3 regions of the Rahnella sp. PAMC25617 genome follow, and region 1 is predicted to be linked to each of the others. Evidence: predicted binding sites of a transcription regulator. Region 1 holds the regulator's gene; each other region holds the start of a gene.
The links. Region 1 encodes CRP, which controls carbon source genes, mostly activating them, when cyclic AMP is high. Its sites were predicted from a motif close to ATGTGANNNNNNTCACAT; they were not measured.
Positions count from the first base shown of each region.

Region 2: the regulator CRP is predicted to act here: its motif matches at 1,135-1,152, upstream of msrB (peptide-methionine (R)-S-oxide reductase MsrB).
Region 3: the regulator CRP is predicted to act here: its motif matches at 1,083-1,100, upstream of rhaB (rhamnulokinase).

Region 1 covers NZ_JBOCUM010000019.1:204,767-206,975, forward strand. The annotation lists gene ACM615_RS22300 (YccS/YhfK family putative transporter) at 1-842, opposite strand, end outside; gene crp (cAMP-activated global transcriptional regulator CRP) at 904-1,536, opposite strand; gene ACM615_RS22310 (OsmC family protein) at 1,899-2,209, shown strand, end outside.
Region 2 covers NZ_JBOCUM010000014.1:75,136-77,344, forward strand. The annotation lists gene gapA (glyceraldehyde-3-phosphate dehydrogenase) at 1-926, opposite strand, end outside; gene msrB (peptide-methionine (R)-S-oxide reductase MsrB) at 1,277-1,690, shown strand; gene ACM615_RS17630 (YeaC family protein) at 1,788-2,060, shown strand; gene ACM615_RS17635 (LysE family translocator) at 2,161-2,209, shown strand, end outside.
Region 3 covers NZ_JBOCUM010000017.1:22,563-24,771, reverse strand. The annotation lists gene rhaS (HTH-type transcriptional activator RhaS) at 40-867, opposite strand; gene rhaB (rhamnulokinase) at 1,208-2,209, shown strand, end outside.

The DNA of each region.
Region 1 (2,209 bases):
CGCAGACGGGCGGAAATCACCTGCGCATTACGGCGGATAACCGCTTCGGCGTGGCTTTCTTCCACCAGCTTCTGCACTTCTTCCGGCTGATGCAGGCTCACCGTGATGTGCTCCTGCAAATCAAGCGCGACCTGAAAACGCTGAAACAGTCTTTTATGGTGATGATGATGGCCGTGTTGCGGCAGCATGTGCAGTTGCTGATAGAGCAGGGCAATCAGGTCGATGACCTGCTGCTGTCGCGTCAGCAACGGGGGTAACGCGGTTTCAGGATCGGTGTGTTGCGTCAGCAGGCTGTATTTAGCTTCGAAGTAATCCGCGAGTTGCAGATAGAGCTGGCTGAGCGTTTCGCGCATCGGCTGTTCTTCCGATATGCGAAACCACGCCCAGTTAAATAATCCGTACCAGGCCGTACCGGCGGCGAAAAGCACCGGCGCCTGCCATATAGGGCGTACGCCGACCATACTCAGTGTGAAGATGGTCGCCACCAGCGCGCCGGGCAACAGCCGCGCATGCAACGGGCTGATTTCGCCGGTCACGCCAAGCAGTAATGCCAGCGACAACATGATGAGCGGCAGGGGGATGTGCCAGCTTTCCAGCATCACTTGCAGCAGAATGCTGCTCACGGCAAACAGCGTTCCGCCAATTATCAGGCGTTTGAAAAAGCGTTTGTGCGGAGTATCGAGGCCCGCGACGTTGCAGCAGGCAGGACAAAGAGAGAACAGCAGCCCCATTTGCAGATTGCCGAACAACCAGCAGATACCAACGGGCAGGCACAACACCAGCGTCTGGCGCAGCGCGTAGTTAACTTCCGGATGGTAAAACAGTCTTCGCCATAGCGTCATGGATAAAGCTTAGCCCATAAAAAAGGCGCGACAGTATTCTGCCGCGCCGATTTTTAAGGGATTAACGTGTGCCGTAAACGACAATCGTTTTACCGTGTGCCGAGATCAGACTTTGATCTTCAAGCATTTTGAGAATACGTCCGACTGTTTCACGTGAACAACCGACGATTTGGCCGATTTCCTGACGGGTGATCTTGATTTGCATCCCGTCCGGATGGGTCATCGCATCAGGCTGTTTAGCCAGATTAAGGAGAGTTTGAGCGATACGCCCTGTTACGTCGAGGAAGGCCAGGTTGCCGACTTTCTCTGACGTCACTTGCAGACGGTTTGCCATCTGCGCGGAAAGACGCATCAGAATATCCGGGTTAACCTGAATCAGCTGGCGGAATTTTTTATAAGAAATTTCAGCCACTTCACAGGCAGTTTTTGCACGAACCCACGCACTACGTTCCTGACCTTCTTCGAAGAGTCCCAGCTCGCCGATGAAGTCACCTTGGTTAAGGTAGGACAGTATCATTTCTTTGCCTTCTTCATCCTTGATAAGGACAGCAACTGACCCTTTCACGATGTAGTAAAGCGTTTCGGCTTTTTCACCCTGGTGAATCAGCGTACTTTTAGAAGGATACTTATGTATATGACAGTGAGACAGGAACCATTCAAGAGTCGGGTCTGTTTGTGGCTTGCCGAGAACCATTTGCTATTATCCTCTGTTGTTATCGCTGCCCAAAATCACAGGGCTCAGAGTTCCCTGTACGGCACTTCATAAAAAAAGCGCCCTTTCAGCATATAACTCCCCAGAAATGCTGCAAGCGGGTGTCGGAGTGAAACAGCCTGATTATTGCCGTTATCACCGTGGGTTCTGTTCTTAAACCGCGAAAACCGTCACCGCAATTCACTGGAAAGTATGTTTCGGCTTTGTTTGTAGCACAGGTTTGCAATGCTGTCTTCTGTTGTCTCGCTTCAGCATGATGGCGATCGGGTTACGTTGCCAGATTTTAGGTGGAAGGGTACTCTGGGAGCGGAATTCGACGAGTTTATTCACCGGGAGAATAGTTCATGCACGCACGCGTAAAATGGGTAGAAGGGCTGACGTTTTTAGGCGAGTCAGCGTCAGGCCACCAGATTTCTATGGATGGTAATGCGGGCGATAAAGCACCCAGCCCGATGGAAATGCTGCTGATGTCCGCAGGCGGTTGCAGCGCGATTGATGTGGTGTCTATTTTGCAAAAAGGCCGTAATGACGTGCGTGATTGTGAAGTCAAGCTGACCTCACAACGCCGCGAAGAAGCGCCGCGCCTGTTCACGCACATCAATCTGCATTTTATCGTCACCGGTAAAGATCTCACCGATAAGATTGTCGAACGTGC
Region 2 (2,209 bases), on a different contig from region 1:
AGTTTCACAAAGTTGTCGTTCAGAGCGATACCTGCTTTCGCATCGAATACGGAAGTCAGTTTTTCGCCGTTGAAGTCGGTAGATACTACGTCGTCTTCGGTGTAACCCAGAACGCCTTTCAGGTCGCCTGATTCAGAAGCTGCTTTGATTACTGCGCAGATTTCTTTGTAAGACGCTGGTTTTTCCAGACGTGCAGTCAGGTCAACAACAGAAACGTTAGGGGTAGGAACGCGGAACGCCATACCAGTCAGTTTACCGTTCAGAGCTGGGATTACTTTACCTACTGCTTTAGCAGCACCGGTAGAAGAAGGGATGATGTTCTGGGATGCGCCGCGGCCGCCGCGCCAGTCTTTGTGAGACGGGCCATCAACAGTTTTCTGAGTTGCGGTAGTTGCGTGCACAGTGGTCATCAGCGCTTCAACGATACCGAAGTTGTCGTTGATAACTTTAGCCAGTGGTGCCAGGCAGTTAGTGGTGCAAGATGCGTTAGAAACGATTTCCTGACCTGCATATTCTTTATGGTTAACGCCCATAACGAACATTGGGGTGTTGTCTTTAGAAGGACCAGTCAGAACAACTTTCTTAGCGCCTGCAGTGATGTGCTTACGAGCAGTCGCATCATCCAGGAACAGACCAGTAGCTTCAGCTACAACGTCAACGTTAACTTCGTTCCATTTCAGGTTAGCTGGGTCACGCTCAGCGGTAACACGGATGGTTTTGCCGTTAACAACCAAGTGACCGTCTTTAACTTCAACAGTACCGTTGAAACGACCATGAGTTGAGTCGTACTTCAGCATGTATGCCATGTAGTCCGCGTCTAACAGATCGTTGATTGCTACGATCTCGATGTCAGAACGTTCTTGAGCAGCACGGAAAACAATGCGACCGATACGGCCAAAACCGTTGATACCTACTTTGATAGTCATATATTCCACCAGCTATTTTTTTAGTGAATAAAAGGTTGGTTGTAAAATTACAAAAACCTTGCTGAGCGTCAAGCGGAATCGTGTCAATTATTGCTGTAAGTCAAAGCGACGACCTACTATTGCTCGCTTATTGCACGTTCCGTTTTCTTAATCGGCTTACAACCACATGGGGGCGAAAAACTGAATATAAAGTACCGGAACATCAGGAGTGTGATCGCCATCACAAGTTGCGAGTCAGGTAACGCTGATGCCATACAGTTTAGGCCAAAAGGGGCAGACCTGTTGTTAATTTTTTGTTATTATAAACTGTTATTTTAGTTGATTTTTATATTCGTCAGAGAACGATAAACATGAGCATCATAACCAAATCTTCCCCTGCACCCGAGCAACTCACTGAAATTCAACGTTATGTCACGCAAGATCACGGAACAGAACCTCCTTTCTCCGGAAAGTTACTGCACAACCGCCGTGAAGGCATTTATCATTGCGTAGTCTGTGGAACTGCGTTGTTCTATTCCGATACTAAATATGATTCCGGCTGCGGCTGGCCAAGTTTTTATCAGCCAGTACAACCCGATGCCATTAAATATCTCACTGATAAAGCACATAATATGCAACGCATTGAGATACACTGCTCAGGGTGTGAAGCGCATCTGGGCCACGTTTTCCCGGATGGTCCTAAGCCGACAGGCGAACGTTACTGTGTGAATTCGGCCTCAATGCGATTTACTGATGGTCAGAGTGGTGACATAACCGCCGGGTAGAGTGCCTTAAAAGTACGATGTAATTTACCCGACAAAATCGATTCAGCTATTATTCCAAACCGTTTGAATAATAGCGTGGAGCTGAGGGCTCAGTCAGATGGAAATTAATCAACTCATTGATGTAATGACACCGGAAATCTATGCACGCCTGGTGCAGGCCGTTGAACTCGGCAAGTGGCCAGATGGCGTGGCGCTGACGCCGGAACAGAAAGACCACAGCCTGCAGGCCGTGATGTTGTATCAGTCACGTCACAACGTGGACGCTCAGCACATGAGCATCGGCACTGACGGGCAGATCGTCACCAAAAGTAAGCAGGAACTGAAACAGCAGTTTGCGCAGGAAACGCTGATAAAGCTGAAACCTGAGTAACGACTGCTTCAGCAGAATAAAAAAGGGCGCTACAAAGCGCCTTTTGAAATTGATGTTACCTTCAGATAATAAAGGAATAAACGCTCAATTTTATCCCAATATGGACATCAATTTAGCTGGTTTTATACCCGCACTACTTCCCGTTGCAC
Region 3 (2,209 bases), on a different contig from region 1:
AGTTCAGATAAATATTCCCGAAACTGCGAGAGGTGCCGTTTAACGCATCTGATCACGCATGAGTTTTGGCGACACCGAAAACTCCCGACGGAATTGTGTCGAGAAGTGGTTACTGTCACTGAACCCGCAGGCATAGGCGATATCGGTAATACTTTGATCGCTATGATGTAAACGACGGCGCGCTTCGAGTAAACGCAGCCGGTTGAGATAACGCTGCGGTGTCATGCCCGTGTAATGCTTCATCTGCCGGTGCAGGGTTCGCAGTGCCAGCGAAAAACGTTCTGCGGCTTCAGTCCAGTTAACGTCCTCACTGTAATGTGACTGGAGCCATTGCAAAAGCTGATTGACCCGGTTTTCCGAGGTATCTCGCAATTGTGGCTGGAAACAATCCTGATAAAGCAAAATCAGCAGTTGTAAAAACAGACTTTCGCGCGTAGCGATGTGTTCCATCTCAACGCTGTCCGGTAATGCTTCCAGCTGAGTAATGCAGTTCAATACCTGCTGGAACACGCAAGGGCTGAGCTGCCAGTGGATCTGCGACTGATAATGATGTTCCTGCGGCAAAAAATGACCGACGTCCTGAATAAAACGGAACGCTTTCGGTGAACGGAACAACACATTGGTCAGACGAAGATTATCAACATTTTCAAAAAGATGGTGATCGCTGGCACGGACAAAACAGACCGTACCGGCGGTCAGAGTGTAGGGATTGTCATTAAAAATGTGCACACCCGATCCGCTTTCCACCAGCATAATCTCGTGAAAATCATGGTAGTGCTCCGGGAATACGTCTTGCGGAAGCCGCCGCTCAACCGTCACGGTCAGTTCAGGTGCCGCAAAATAATCATCACCTCTCAGTAACGTCATTTATCGCCTCCGGTTCAAAATCATTGTGTTTCGGGAAACAACCCTACCTTGTGCCCCGCTTTCTTACCTTCAAACCGCAGCGTTAAAAACGTCATAAACGGTCATATTTTAAAGATTCCCCCAGCCTTGATGCAGATCTGCGGCAACGATCACAATCGCCTGCCCCGCATTACTCAGACGCGGTAATTCACAGTTTCAGCCAGCTTTGAACCGTTATGTGATCTGCCTCGCATCTACCTTTTTAATGCTGCCATCCCGCCAAAACCCGTGGCAATCACCGGAAGGTGCCCCCACAACGCCTCCCCTACACTGGCCACATATTCAATAAGGAATGGCCGCTATGAGAACTCACCATCTTGCCGCTATTGACCTCGGCGCTTCCAGCGGCCGGGTGATGCTGGCGACGTTTACCCGTCAGGATCCGCAGCCGGCAGCGACGCTGACACTGAAAGAGATCCACCGTTTTCCTAATAACTTGATCCGCGTTGATGGCCACGAAACCTGGGATCTGGATGCGCTGGAAAAACACATTCTTGAGGGGCTGAATCGCCTCGACGCATCCGGCGTTCAGCTTGACGGTATCGGCATTGATACCTGGGGTGTGGATTACGTGCTGCTTGATGAACAGGGGCAGCGGGTCGGTTTGCCAGTGGCTTATCGTGACAACCGTACCGAAGGCGTGATGGCGCGAATGGAGCAGCAGTTTGGCCGCGAGAATTTGTACCAAAAAACCGGTATTCAGTTCATGCCGTTTAACACGCTTTACCAGTTGCGTGCGCTGAGCGAACAACAGCCTGAAATCGTCCGTAAAGCGGCACACATGCTGATGATCCCGGATTATTTTCTTTACCGCCTCACCGGCAACATGAACTGGGAATACACCAACGCCAGCACCACACAAATGCTCAATCTCGCCACCGGCGACTGGGACGAAGATTTGCTGAAACTGGCCGGTGTGCCACGCCGCTGGTTGCAAAAACCGACACAGCCGGGCAACTCTCCGGGGGTGTGGAAAAGCCCTCACGGACGCAGTGTACCGGTGTTCAGCGTGGCAACACACGACACCGCCAGTGCGGTGGTTGCCGCTCCGCTCACCAGTTCACGCAGCGCCTATCTCAGCTCCGGCACCTGGTCGCTGATGGGCATCGAAAGCCCGAAAGCGTTCAACCATGCGCAGGCTCTCCACGACAACATCACCAACGAAGGCGGCATCAACGGCAGCTATCGGGTGTTGAAAAATATCATGGGCTTATGGTTGTTCCAGCGTGTTTGCCGCGAACTGAACATTCAGGATTTGCCGTCCTTAATCACACTGGCTAAACACGTCACACCGTTCACTTAT